2 regions of the Micromonospora sp. WMMD1219 genome follow, and region 2 is predicted to be linked to the other one. Evidence: predicted binding sites of a transcription regulator. Region 2 holds the regulator's gene; the other holds the start of a gene.
The links. Region 2 encodes HspR, which represses chaperone genes until heat shock. Its sites were predicted from a motif close to TTGAGTNNNNNNNACTCAA; they were not measured.

Region 1: a site for HspR is predicted at 4,826-4,844, ahead of lon (endopeptidase La). Genes of this name have one in related genera too.

Annotation. Positions count from the first base shown of each region.
Region 1 covers NZ_CP186057.1:4,908,411-4,915,613, reverse strand. Annotated here, with positions in the region: gene ACN27C_RS22875 (hypothetical protein) at 1-517, shown strand, start outside; gene ACN27C_RS22870 (DEAD/DEAH box helicase) at 636-2,393, shown strand; gene lon (endopeptidase La) at 2,467-4,803, opposite strand; gene ACN27C_RS22860 (histone-like nucleoid-structuring protein Lsr2) at 5,038-5,385, shown strand; gene ACN27C_RS22855 (hypothetical protein) at 5,591-6,868, opposite strand; gene ACN27C_RS22850 (hypothetical protein) at 7,126-7,203, opposite strand, start outside.
Region 2 covers NZ_CP186057.1:1,604,585-1,611,787, reverse strand. Annotated here, with positions in the region: gene ACN27C_RS07785 (ABC transporter) at 1-342, opposite strand, end outside; gene dnaK (molecular chaperone DnaK) at 553-2,415, shown strand; gene grpE (nucleotide exchange factor GrpE) at 2,464-3,201, shown strand; gene dnaJ (molecular chaperone DnaJ) at 3,281-4,465, shown strand; gene ACN27C_RS07765 (heat shock protein transcriptional repressor HspR) at 4,490-4,930, shown strand; gene ACN27C_RS07760 (hypothetical protein) at 5,106-5,312, shown strand; gene ACN27C_RS07755 (hypothetical protein) at 5,391-5,819, opposite strand; gene ACN27C_RS07750 (cation:proton antiporter) at 5,983-7,200, opposite strand.

The sequences.
Region 1 (7,203 bases), 3.3 Mb from region 2:
CGGGTGGGTCGGGGACGACATGCTGCTGCTCGGCGGTCACCTGCTGATGGTCCCGGCGATGCTGCTGGTGGCGCTGCGGCACCGGCACGCGCCGGCGGCGCCGCCGCGCCGGCACCCGGTCGCCGCGGCGGTGGCGCGGGGGTGGCCGGCCGGGCTGGGGCTGCTCATGACCGTGGACATGTGGTTCGCGCCGACCGTCTTCGCGCCCTGGACGCTGCTGGTCCTGCCGGCCGGCTACCTGCTGATCGGCACCTGGCGGCGGCAGTGGAGCGACCGGCGCGCGCTGGCCGCGCAGCTCGCCGGGGCGGCCGTGTGGGGCGGCCTGGCGGTCGTGGCGACGACCGCGTCCGCCGAGGTCGCCGGGGTGCTCGTCGGGGTGGGCTGGCTCGTGCACGCCGCGTGGGACGCCTGGTACCACCGCACCGGCGCGGTGGTGCCGCGCGGGTACGCGCTGTGGTGCGCGGTGTTCGACGTCGGGGTGGGTCTCACCACGCTGCTGGCCGTCCTGTCCCGGTGATCCGGCGGGGGCACGGGGCCACGCCGGATCACCCGGAGGGGATGGCACAGGGGTGGCGCGGCGAACGTTTGCCCCGGTCGCCGCGACCGCCGCGCGGCGGTGATGAAAAACTTGTCGCATGACCGCCGCACCGACCCCGACCGACCCCGCCGTTCCCGACGACGCCGAGGACGCCTTCGCCTTCGCCGATCTCGGGCTCCGCACCGAGTTGCTGGGCGCGCTGTCCGCGCTCGGGTACGAGGAACCGACGCCGATCCAGCGGGAGGCCATCCCTCCGTTGCTGGCCGGGCAGGATCTGCTGGGGCAGGCGGCGACCGGTACGGGCAAGACCGCCGCGTTCGCGCTGCCACTGTTGCAGCGGATGCCGGTCGGCCGGGCCGAGGGCGACCCGGTGTCGCTGGTGCTGGTGCCGACCCGTGAGCTGGCCGTGCAGGTCTCCGAGGCGTTCCACCGCTACGGCAAGGACCTGGGCGCCCGGGTGCTGCCGATCTACGGCGGGCAGCCGATCGGCCGGCAGTTGCGCGCGCTCGACCACGGCGTGGACGTGGTGGTGGCGACGCCGGGCCGGGCCCTGGACCACATCGCCCGGGGCACGCTGCGCCTCGGTGCGCTGAGCACGGTGGTGCTGGACGAGGCGGACGAGATGCTCGACATGGGCTTCGCCGAGGACATCGAGGCGATCCTGGAGCACGCCCCGGCCGGCCGGCAGACGGTGCTGTTCTCGGCCACCATGCCGGCCCGAATCGACGGGCTGGCCCGGCAGCACCTGACCGACCCGGTCCGCATCCGCATCGAGCGGGAGCGGCCGGTCGCCGGGGAGGCGCCCCGGGTGCGGCAGAGCGCGTACATCGTGGCCCGGGGGCACAAGCCGGCCGCGCTGGGCCGGGTGCTGGACGTGGAGTCGCCGACCGCGGCGATCGTGTTCTGCCGCAGCCGCGAGGAGGTGGACCGGCTCACCGAGACGATGAACGGCCGGGGCTACCGGGCCGAGGCGCTGCACGGCGGGATGAGCCAGGAGCAGCGGGACCGGGTGATGGGCCGGCTGCGCGCCGGCACGGCGGACCTGCTGGTCGCCACCGACGTGGCCGCCCGAGGGCTGGACGTCGAGCAGCTCACCCACGTGGTCAACTACGACGTCCCGTCCGCGCCGGAGTCGTACGTGCACCGGATCGGGCGGGTCGGCCGGGCCGGGCGGGAGGGTGTGGCGATCACGCTCGCCGAGCCGCGCGAGCACCGGATGCTCAAGACCATCGAGCGGGTCACCGGGCAGCGGATCACCATCGACAAGATCCCCACGGTGGCGGACATGCGCACCCGGCGGCTGGAGCTGACCCAGGGCGCGCTGCGGGAGAGCCTGCTGGAGGACGACCTCGACCCGTACCGGGCGATCGTGGAGTCGCTCACCGACGAGTTCGACCTGGTCGAGGTGGCGCTGGCGGCGGTGAAGCTGGCGCACGAGGCGACGTCGCCGGGCTCGGACGACGAGGAGGAGATCCCGCAGGTCCCGGTCCGCGGTCCGCGCGAGGGCCGGCCGGAGACCGGCGGGCGGGGCGAGCGCCGGGGCCCGGGGCGTCCGCGTACCGGCGGGACCACCCAGGTCTTCATCGGGCTGGGCCGCCGGGCCGGGGTACGGCCGCAGGACCTGGTCGGCGCGATCACCGGGGAGACCCGGATCAACGGCCGGGACATCGGCTCGATCGAGATCGCGGACCGGTTCTCCCTGGTCGAGGTGCCGCAGGGGGTGGCCGACGAGATCATCGCCGGGCTGCGCGGCACCACCATCAAGGGCCGCAAGGCGACGGTGCGCCGGGACCGCGACGGCGACGGTACGGGCGAGCGCCGCGACCGGGGCTACGAGCGGCGCGACCGCCGCTGAGCCCGGCGCGACCCGCGGGCGGACACGACGGCGCCCCGGCCACAGTGCGTCTGTGGCCGGGGCGCATCGGTCGTCAGGCCGCGGCGAGCGCCGGACCGTCCAGCGACTCCGTGTCGATCTCGACCGGGCGCAGCGCCAGCGCGAGCACGTCCGCCACGTCGGACAGGGTGTGCACGGTCAGCGCCTCCCGCACCTCGGCCGGCAGGTCGTCCAGGTCCGGCTCGTTGCGCTTCGGGATGATCACCTCGGTGAGACCGGCCCGGTGCGCGGCGAGCAGCTTCTGCTTCACCCCGCCGATCGGCAGCACCCGGCCGGAGAGCGTCACCTCGCCGGTCATCCCGAACTCGGGCCGCACCGGCCGCCCGGTCACCAGGGACGCCAGCGCGGTCACCATGGTGATGCCGGCGCTCGGGCCGTCCTTGGGCACCGCGCCCGCCGGGACGTGCAGGTGGATCCGCCGCCCGGCCAGGGCGTTCGGGTCCAGGCCGTACCGCCGTCCGTTCGACCGCAGGTACGACCACGCGATGTGCGCGGACTCCTTCATCACGTCGCCGAGCTGGCCGGTGAGCGTCAGCCCCGGCTCGCCCTCCATCGTGGTGGCCTCGATGAACAGCACGTCGCCACCGGCGCCGGTGACGGCCAGGCCGGTCGCCACGCCGGGCACGGCGGTCCGCTCGGCCGACTCCGGGGTGAACTTCGGCCGGCCCAGGTAGCGGGCCAGGTTGCCGGCGTCGACGTGTACCGGCGCGGAGTCCTCGGCGAGCGCGACGGCGACCTTGCGCAGGATCTTCGCGAGGGCCCGTTCGAGCTGCCGGACGCCGGCCTCCCGGGTGTACTCGCCCGCGATCAGCGCCAGCGCCTCGTCGGCGACGGTCACCTCCTCGGCGGTCAGCCCGGCCCGGTCCCGCTGCCGAGGCAGCAGGTGGTCCCGGGCGATGGCGACCTTCTCGTCCTCGGTGTAGCCGTCCAGCGCGACGAGTTCCATCCGGTCCAGCAGCGGGCCGGGGATCGCCTCGACCACGTTGGCGGTGGCCAGGAACAGCACGTCGGACAGGTCGAGGTCGACCTCCAGGTAGTGGTCGCGGAACGTGTGGTTCTGCGCCGGGTCGAGCACCTCCAGCAGGGCCGCCGCCGGGTCACCGGAGTAGCCGGCGGCCAGCTTGTCGATCTCGTCGAGCAGCACGACCGGGTTCATCGAGCCGGCCTCGCGCAGCGCCCGCACGATCCGGCCGGGCAGCGCGCCGACGTAGGTGCGCCGGTGGCCGCGGATCTCCGCCTCGTCCCGGACACCGCCGAGGGAGACGCGGACGAAGTTGCGGCCCAGCGCCCGGGCGACCGACTCGCCGAGGCTGGTCTTGCCGACACCGGGCGGGCCGGCCAGGGCCAGCACCGCGCCGGAGCCGCGTCCGCCGACCACGCCGAGGTTGCGCTCCGCGCGCCGGTTGCGCACCGCGAGGTACTCCAGGATGCGGTCCTTCACGTCGGCCAGGCCGGCGTGGTCGGCGTCGAGCACGGCCCGGGCCGCGGCCAGGTCCGTGTTGTCCTGGGTACGCGTGCTCCACGGCATCTCCAGGACGGTGTCCAGCCAGGTGCGGATCCAGCCCGCCTCGGGTGAGGCGTCGCTTGCCCGCTCCAGCTTGCCGACCTCGCGCAGCGCCGCCTCGCGTACCTTCTCCGGCAGGTCGGCGGACTCCACCCGGGAGCGGTAGTCGGCGGAGCCGTCCGGCTCGTCCTCGCCGAGTTCCTTGCGGATCGCGGCGAGCTGCTGGCGGAGCAGGAACTCCCGCTGGGACTTCTCCAGCCCTTCGCGGACGTCGCTGTTGATCTGCTCGGTGACCTCCTGCTCGGCCAGGTGTTCCTTCACCCAGCCGACGAGCAGTTCCAGCCGGGCGGTGACGTCCGGCGCGGCGAGCAGTTCGGTCTTCTGCGTCAGGCTGAGCCAGGGCGCGTAACCGGCCGAGTCGGCCAGCTCGGACAGGTCGGTCATCCGCTCCATGGCGTCGATCACCTGCCAGGCGCCGCGCTGTTGCAGCACGGACGTCATGAGCGCGCGGTACTCGCGGGCGAGTTCCCGGGCGCGGCCCGCCGGTGCGGGCTCGTCGAGTGCGGTCGCCTCGACCCAGAGCGCGGCGCCGGGGCCGGGCACGCCGGAGCCGATACGGGCGCGGGCCAGACCGCGGATGACCGCCGCCGGCTCGCCGCTCGGCAGCCGGCCCACCTTCTCGATCGTGGCGACCACGCCGACGGAGCCGTACTCGCCGTCGATGCGGGGTACGGCCAGGAGTTCCTTGTCGCCGGTGGCGCGCGCCGCGTCGACGGCGGCCTGGGTGGTCGGGTCGAGGGTCACCGGGATGACCATCCCGGGCAGCAGGACGGCGTCGGTCAGAGGAAGTACCGGAAGAGTTGCCATCGAACACCTGCCATCACGTTGGTTGAGCGTGTCTGGCTCAAGTAACAAAACGTGTCCCTTGTTCCGGGTTGTGACCCACGCCACTCCCGAGCGCCTCGTTCCCGCGCCGCGCACCCAATGGCGGCACCGTTTACCGCGACCCGCCGAATGGAAACAGCCGACTATTGTTGCGGAATTACCGCGCGGTAGGTCAAACTCTTAGCCACACCCCGCCCGACACAGGGAGTAATGGCGATGGCAAGGAAAGTAATCACCGTTCTGACCGACGACCTCGACGGCGGAAAGGCCGATCGGACCGTCGAGTTCAGCCTGGACGGCGTGGCGTACACGATCGACGTCTCCGACGAGAACGCGGGCGTCCTGCGCAAGGCGCTGGATCCGTACATCAGCGCTGGCAGGCGAATCGGCCGGGGAGCGACCGAGGTCACCCGCGGCGCCCGCCGCACCTCCCGGCCGAGCACCTCGGGAATGGACCGCGAGCAGAACCGCGCCATCCGGGAATGGGCCGCCAAGAACGGGTTCGAGATTTCCGAGCGCGGGCGCATCCCGGTGTCGGTGGTCGAGGCGTACAAGAACCGCTGACCGTCACCGGTTCACCGTCGGGCATCCCGGGGTCACGCTGAGAAATCGGTGTGGCCCCGATCGGCTTTCTGTGGTCGGCGCTTTTCATCCGGCTGGATACCGCCGGCACGAAATTTCTTCCGGGATCACCTCCCACCGTGCCGTACGCGGGAACGGCCGCGGCCGCCCGGAGAAGTCCCCCGGACGGCCGCGGCCGTTCGCCGGCTCAGTTGACCCGGATGCGCACCACGTCGATGGCGGGGGTCTGGTTGGCCCGCTCCATCATCGGGATGCGGTGCGAGCCGTCACCGGCCCAGACCGCGCACTGCGCCACGCCCGACTGCGCCAGGCCCGGGATCTGGATCAGCACGTCGTCCGGCTGATCACCGCCCCGCCCGTCCTCGGTGGCGACGAAGAAGGCCGGCACGTCCTGCGGGTTCGGAGGCTGCCGGGTGCTGCCGAGCATCCGGCAGGCGGTGTGGAAGTGACCGCGTACCAGGCCCTGACCGTTGAGCAGCGAGCTCTCCAGGTAGTAGCCACCCTGGCCGGCGGCGAGGAAGCGGTCGCGCACCAGGTTCTTGGTGGTGACCCGGAGCGTGAACGGCTGGTTGCGCCGCACCTGGTTCGGGAACTGCGTGATCAGCAGCGACGGGTTGTTCGCCGCGGCGCCCACCTCACCGAATGCGGTGCTCACGCACCGGTTGCCGTTCTGGAAACCGTCGTGCGCCTGGAGCTGGCTGCCGGAGCAGTCCTTGGCGAGCACGTTCAGGCCGTTGCCGCCGCCGTTGTTCTGGCCACCGCCGTTGTTGTTCCCGCCGCCGTTCTGGCCGCCGTTCTGGCCCCCGTTGTTGCCGCCGTTGTTGTTGCCGCCGTTCTGGCCGCCGCCGGTGCCGGGAGTGTCGGTCAGCGCGCACTGGGCGAGCTGGTCCAGGCCCTGCGGGCGCTGGGCGACCCGGCCGATGGCGGTGGCGATCCGGTTGAGCGCCGCGGTGCGCTTGTCCGCGAGCGGACGCAGGATCGCGTTGTTGATGAAGTCGCCGCCGTTGCGGCCGTCCGCGGCGAGCCGCCGGTTCGCGTCGGCGATCTGCGACTCCAGCAGCGCCAGGGTGCGGTCCACCTCGGCGCGCGCCCGGTCGGGCACCTGCGGCAGCCGGCCGCGGACGTCCGGGCAGGCCACGGTCGGGGTGCCGGCGCCGGCGCCGCCCGCGTTGGTCTGCTGACACTCGGCCGGTGACATCTGGCCGTCGCCCCAGTGGCTGCGGACCCAGCGGCCGTTCTGCCAGGTACGGGTGGTGCTGCCCTGGCCGTTCGGGGCGGTCGCCCCCGGGCTCGCGGGCACGCAGGACGCCGACGCGGCGCGGGTGGTCGTCCGCCGGTCCTGGGCGGACGAGATCTGGGTGACGGCGACGATGCCGCCGAAGACCGCGAGCGTGCCGACAACCGCCAGCAACCGCTTGCTCCGCGCGTTACCGGATGACCGGCGCGCCCGTGTGGACCTGCGCATCGAATTGCTCTCCTTCTCGATCCGGTAGTTGACTGGTGATCCCGGCGGACCGACGAATTCGGGGTGTGAGATCACTGCGACGCTCGGTCGCACGTCAATGGCCGACGATGCCCTTTCCGCACCGTCTCCGCGCCGTCGGCGGCGCGGCGGGGAAGATCTGCGTCCATTCCCGATGAGGTACGGAGCGCCGTCGGCGAAGGTTCAACCGGAGATCGGAAAAAAAATCGAAAGTCGCCGTGGTCGCCGGCGAGGACGGTTCAGTCGGCGCAGAGGTGATCGAAGGCGAAGCCGCCGTCGAAGGAGTCCCGCCGCGCGGCCAGCGCACGTACCCGCCG
Region 2 (7,203 bases):
CGCGCTGACCCGCGCCTTGACCAGGCTGTTGACGAGCGTCGACTTGCCGGCGCCGGTGGAGCCGCCGACGACCACCAGGAGCGGCGCGTCGAGCCGGGCCAGCCGGGGCAGCAGGTAGTCGTCGAGCTGGTCGGTGAGGCTCGCGGCGGCGTGCCGGGCCGGCTCGGCCGAGGGCAGGGTCAGCGGGAAGCGGGCCGCACTGATCGCCGCGCGCAGGCCGGTGAGCGCGGCGGGCAGGCCGTCGGCGGCGTGAGCAGGCTGGTCGTCGCCCGTGGTGGCTCCGGTGCGGGCTGCGACGGCGGGCGCGCCGGCACGGGTGGCGGAATCGCCATGCGTCGTCACCGCTAAAGCGTGCCCGACCGACGCAAGGTAAGACAACCAGACAGTAGTAACGGTCGGGTTGCGCCGGGTCGGCTCAACCTCGACTTGCGGATTGGCGATCGCGTGGCACTATTGAGTCAAGTTCACTCAACTTGTGGTGCGGTCGCTTCCGGGCGACCCGCCGGGCAGGCCGTCTGACCTGCTCACCCGTTACGAAGCGAGGAAGCGAACATGGCACGTGCGGTCGGCATCGACCTCGGCACGACGAACTCCTGCGTCAGCGTTCTCGAGGGCGGTGAGCCCACCGTCATCGCCAACGCCGAGGGCTCGCGTACGACTCCCTCGATCGTCGCGTTCGCCCGCAACGGCGAGGTGCTCGTCGGTGAGGTCGCCAAGCGCCAGGCGGTGACCAACCCCGACCGGACCATCCGGTCGGTCAAGCGTGAGATCGGCACCAACTGGACCGTCGACATCGACGGCAAGAAGTACACCCCGCAGGAGATCTCGGCGCGCACGCTGATGAAGCTCAAGCGGGACGCCGAGGCGTACCTGGGCGAGCAGATCACCGACGCGGTGATCACCGTCCCGGCCTACTTCAACGACGGGCAGCGCCAGGCCACCAAGGAGGCCGGTGAGATCGCCGGCTTCAACGTGCTGCGGATCGTGAACGAGCCGACCGCGGCGGCCCTGGCGTACGGCCTGGACAAGGGCTCCAAGGAGCAGACCGTCCTGGTCTTCGACCTCGGTGGCGGCACCTTCGACGTGTCGCTGCTGGAGCTGGCCGAGGGCGTGGTGGAGGTCAAGTCCACCAGCGGTGACAACCAGCTCGGTGGTGACGACTGGGACCAGCGCATCATCGACCACCTGGTGAAGACGTTCCGCGGCGAGCACGGCATCGACCTCTCGCAGGACAAGATGGCCATGCAGCGGCTCAAGGAGGCGGCCGAGAAGGCCAAGATCGAGCTGTCCGCCGCCACCACCAGCAACATCAACCTGCCGTACATCACCGCCGGTTCGGCCGGCCCGCTGCACCTGGACGTGACGCTCAGCCGCGCCGAGTTCCAGCGCATGACGCAGGACCTGCTGGACCGCTGCAAGGGCCCGTTCGAGCAGGCCGTCAAGGACGCCGGCATCAAGATCTCGGACGTCGACCACGTCATCCTGGTCGGCGGCTCGACCCGTATGCCGGCCGTGACCGACCTGGTCAAGCAGCTCACCGGCCGCGACCCGAACAAGGGCGTCAACCCGGACGAGGTCGTCGCCGTCGGCGCCGCCCTCCAGGCCGGTGTGCTCAAGGGCGAGGTCAAGGACGTCCTGCTGCTCGACGTGACCCCGCTGAGCCTGGGCATCGAGACCAAGGGCGGCATCTTCACCAAGCTCATCGAGCGCAACACCACCATCCCGACCAAGCGCTCCGAGGTGTTCACCACCGCCGACGACAACCAGCCGTCGGTGCTGATCCAGGTGTTCCAGGGCGAGCGGGACATCGCCGCCTACAACAAGAAGCTCGGCACCTTCGAGCTGACCGGTCTCCCGCCGGCCCCGCGCGGCGTGCCCCAGATCGAGGTCACGTTCGACATCGACGCCAACGGCATCGTGAACGTGCACGCCAAGGACCTGGGCACCGGCAAGGAGCAGAAGATGACGATCACCGGCGGCTCCTCGCTGCCGAAGGACGACATCGAGCGGATGCGCCGGGACGCCGAGGAGCACGCCGACGAGGACAAGCGTCGCCGTGAGGAGGCCGAGACCCGCAACGTGGCCGAGGCGCTCCAGTGGCAGACCGAGAAGTTCCTCGCCGAGAGCGGCGACAAGCTGCCCAGCGAGAACCGTGACCAGCTCAACGAGGCGCTCGGCGAGCTGCGCAGCGCCCTCGGCGGGCAGGACATCGAGAAGATCAAGTCCGCCCACGAGAAGCTGGCGCAGGTCTCCCAGCAGGCGGGCTCGCTGCTCTACGCCCAGCAGCAGGAGGGCGAGCAGGCCGCCCCGGGCGCGGCCGGGCCGGGTGCCGGCGCGGGTGCGGCCGGTGGCCCGAAGGCCGGTGGCGACGACGACGTGGTCGACGCGGAGATCGTGGACGAGGACAAGAAGTGACTTCCGGTCCCGGACACGATTCGCACGGCAGAGGGATGAGGTAACCGCATGACGGACAAGCCACGAGCGGCCGACCCGGGTGCCACCGGGTCGGCGCCGGGCGCCGGCAAGGACACCGGCGACGAACCCCGGGTCGTCATCCGCGACAAGCGCAAGCTCGGCAAGGTGACCGAGCAGCCGGCGAACGACGCCTCGGCGGCCGACGCGGCCGCCGACGCGCCCGCCGAAGGGCTGGTCGAGGAGGCCGAGGTCGTGGTCGACGAGATCGGCGGCGAGGCCGAGGTCGGCGGTCCGACCGTGGTCGACTCGCCCGCCGAGCCGAAGGGCGGGACCGGCACGGACGCGCCGCTCGGTGCCGAGCTGGAGTCGCTCCGCACCGACCTGGAGGAGCGCACCCGCGACCTCCAGCGGGTGACCGCGGAGTACGCCAACTACCGCAAGCGGGTCGACCGGGACCGCAACCTGGTCCAGGAGCAGGCCACCGGGGCGGTGCTCACCGCGCTGCTGCCGATCCTCGACGACCTGGACCGGGCCCGCGAGCACGGCGACCTGGTGGGCCCGTTCGGCAGCGTGGCCGAGCAGCTCACCGGCGCGCTCACGAAGTTCGGCCTGACCGCGTTCGGCGAGAAGGGTGACCCGTTCGACCCGACCCGGCACGAGGCGGTGGCGCACCAGACCTCCGCCGACGTGACGGAGCCGACCTGCGTGCAGGTCATGCGGCGCGGCTACCAGCTCGGCGAGCGGCTGCTGCGGCCCGCCATGGTCGCGGTCGCGGACCCGGAGTAGTGCCGACCCGTGACGTCCCGCCCGCCCGCACCGGGCGGGCGGGACGACCGGGATTCGACCCGTGGAAGGGGGTGGACCGGTGAGCTCCAAGGACTGGATCGAGAAGGACTACTACGCCGCGTTGGGCGTGGACAAGTCCGCCTCCTCGGACGAGATCAAGAAGGCGTACCGCAAGTTGGCCCGGGAGTCGCACCCGGACCACAACCCCGGCGACACCGGCGCGGAGGAGCGGTTCAAGACCGTCTCCGAGGCGTACGCGGTGCTCGGTGACGAGAAGAAGCGCCGCGAGTACGACGAGATGCGCTCGCTGTTCGGCTCCGGCGCCTTCCGGCGCAGCGCCCGCGGCGCGGGCCAGCCGGGCGGCATGCCGTTCGACGTCTCCGACCTGTTCGGCGGCGCGGGCGCCGGCGACAACCGGTTCAGCGGCGGCGGCTTCACCGACCTGTTCAGCTCGATCTTCTCCGGTGGCGGAGGCGGCGGCGGTCCGGCGCGGCCGCGCGGCCCGGCGCGTGGCCGGGACGTCGAGACCGAGGTGGCGCTCGACTTCGAAGACGCGGTACGCGGCGTCACGCTGCCGCTGACGCTGCGCGCTCCCGGGGTCTGCGACACCTGCCACGGCAACGGCGCGAAGCCCGGCACCCAGCCGGTGGCCTGCCCGGTCTGCCACGGCGCCGGGGTGACCACCCGCAACCAGGGGTCGTTCAGCTTCTCCGAGCCGTGCCGCAACTGCCAGGGCGTCGGCACGATCGTCGAGGAGAAGTGCCCGGAGTGCCACGGCACCGGCGGGGTCACCAAGACCCGCACGCTGAACGTGCGCTTCCCGGCCGGTGTGGCCGACGGGCAGCGGATCCGCCTGGCCGGCCGGGGTGAGCCCGGCGAGCGGGGCGGTGCGGCGGGTGACCTGTTCGTACAGGTGAAGGTCCGCCCGGACGAGCTGTTCGGGCGTACCGGGGACGACCTGACCCTGACCGTCCCGATCACGTACGCCGAGGCGGTTCTCGGCACGGACCTGCGCGTACCGACCCTGGACGGGACGGTGACCCTGCGGGTGCCACCGGGTACGCCCAGCGGGCGGGTGCTGCGCGCCCGCGGCAAGGGCGTCGTACGCAAGGACGGCCGCGCCGGTGACCTGCTGGTCACGCTCGACGTGGTGGTCCCGGCGAAGGTGTCGGACGAGGCGCGGGCGGCGCTGGAGACCTTCGCGGCGCAGACTCCGCCCGCCGCGCGGGAACATCTCGACGCGCGGGTACGTCGATTCAGTTGAGGTCGGCAGCGGAGGTGAGCGGGCATGTCGGAGGAGTACGTCGGCTCGGGTGACCCGGCCTACGAGGCCAAGGTCTTGATGATCTCGGTGGCCGCGCGGATGGCGGGGATGCACCCCCAGACGCTGCGCCAGTACGACCGGCTGGGCCTGGTGCAGGCCGGCCGGGCGTCCGGTGGCGGTCGCCGGTACAGCGTCCGGGACGTGGTGCTGCTCCGCGAGGTGCAGCGGCTCAGCCAGGACGATGGGATCAACCTGGCGGGGGTCAAGCGGATCATCGCGCTGGAGCGGCTGCTCGAAGAGGCGCAGCAGCGGGTGGCCCGGCTGGAGGCGGAACTCGACGCCGCGTACCGGCGGATCGCCGAGCTGGAGTCGCTCGGCGGCTTCCCCCGTGGCGACCTCGTGCCCACCAACCGCACCTCCACCGCGCTCGTCGTCTGGCGTCCGCGCCGCGCTCCCGACCGCTGACCTCGTACCTGAAGGCCGGCGCGCCCCGCTCCCCCGGGGCCGCGCCGGCCTTCGTCGTCCCCCGGGCGGTTCCGGGCCGGGTCAGGGGAAAGCGGCGTACGGCAGGGTGGGGTCAACTACGCTTTTCCGCAGGGGCAAAAGCCCCAAAGCGGATTCCGGGCTGGCGGGGGGAGTCATGACGGAACCGGCGAAGAAGGTGGCCGAGCGCGCGGAGGAACGGCTGGTGAAGGTGGCCGAGAACGTCCGCGAGCGGTTCGACCGGGTCACCGAGGGACGCTTCAGCGACAAGGTCAAGGAAGGGCGCTTCGCCGACCAGACGGACCACGGCGTGGACCGGGCGCGGGACGACGAGCGGCGCAAGAAGCAGGGCGGGTCGACCTGACGATCCGCCGACGTGCGGGCCGGGATCCACGGGGGATCCCGGCCCGTTCGCCGTGCCGAGGCTTTTCAGGGCGGGCCGTCAGAGGCGGCGGTTCTCGCGGACCAGGCCGCCCTCGCACCAGTCCCGGTAGACGAAGAGGTCCGGCCGGGCGAGCAGCACCCGGCTGTTGTGCGCCCAGTTGCGCATCAGGTCGTCGCCGGACTTCTCGGCCTGCTCGACCAGCTTGCGGAACCGGCGCTTGGGGTGGGCGCGGAAGTTCGTCCGGATGCCGTCGGCGGCGTAGATGTAGAGGCAGTGCAGCGTGAACCGCCGCGCCGGGCAGCCCTGGTCCATCGCCAGATCGAACAGCGTCTGCACCAGGTGGTCACCGGCGACCAGCAGGTCCCAGTCGGGCGGCATCGAGGTCAGCGGCACCGAATCCGGCTGATACGCCCACGACCGAAGCTCGGCGGGCGAGGGATCGACCGGGTTGGCGAAGCCGTGGAACGTCTCTTCCTGCACGCTCACCGGCCGACCTTCCGCTTGCGCTGGCGGGGGCGCAGGCCACCCGCGGACCCTGGCTGCTGGGCCGAAACGTTAACGCGGTTGGACGGAGCAGGGGTAGACCTTCCCGGGATCAATTTGACAACGCCGGGCCGGATCTGCCCTCGGCTGATCCGGCCCGGCCGGGTCAGTCGCCGGAGCCCAGGGGCAGCGGCGCGGGCGGCCGTGCGGCGGCGGCGCGGGTGCGCAGCCACTGCTTGAACCACGGGCTGTCCGGCAGGCGGGCGAGCAGCGGCCCGGTCACCACCGTGATCAACACGTACGCGGTGGCGAGCGCGGCGAGCTTCGGCTCCACCGGGTAGACGGCCGCGACGGCCAGCCCGGCGATGACGATGGAGAACTCGCCGCGCGGGGTCAGCGCCAGGCCGGCCCGCCAGCGGCCGGGCTCGGCGATCCCGGCCCGGCGGGCGGCCAGGTAGCCGGTAGCCACCTTCGTCGCCATGGTCACCACTGCGAGCAGCAGCGCGGGCAGCAGTACCGGCGGCATGTCCAGCGGGTTGGTGACCAGCCCGAAGAACACGAAGAAGACCGCGGCGAACAGGTCACGCAGCGGGGAGAGCAGCTCGGTGGCGTGGTGCGCCACCGGCCCGGACAGCGCGATGCCCACCAGGAACGCGCCGACCGCCGCCGACACCTGGAGCTTGGCCGCGACACCGGCGACCAGCAGGGTCAGGCCGAGCACCCCGAGCAGCAGCGCCTCCGGATCCTTGGCGGAGAGCGCGGCGGAGATCAGATGGCCGTACCGGATCGCCACGGCCAGCACCACGACGACGGTGAACACCGCGATGGCGAGCGCGATGCCGCCCTTCATCAGGCCGACCCCGGCGAGCAGCGCGGTGACCAGCGGCAGGTAGAGGGCCATCGCCAGGTCCTCGATCACCAGGACGGACAGGATCACCGGGGTCTCCCGGTTACCGACCCGGCCCAGGTCGCCGAGCACCTTCGCGATCACGCCGGACGACGACACCCACGTGACGCCCGCGAGCACCACCGCCGCCACCCAGCCCCAGCCGAGCAGGAGCGCGAAGGCGAACCCGGGCAGCGCGTTGAACACCGCGTCGATCAGGCCGGCCGGCGCAGCGGACCGGAGGTTGCCCACCAGCTCGTTGGCGCTGTACTCCAGGCCGAGCATGACCAGCAGCAGGATCACGCCGATCTCCGCGCCGACCGCGAAGAACTCCTCGCTGGCGTTGAGCGGCAGCAGCCCGCCGTGCCCGAACGCCAGGCCGGCGAGCAGGTACAGCGGGATGGGCGACACGCCGAAGCGGCGGCTCAGCCGGCCGAGCAGGCCGAGCAGGAGCAGCAGCGCACCGACCTCGATGAGCAGGATTGTGGTTTCGTGCATACG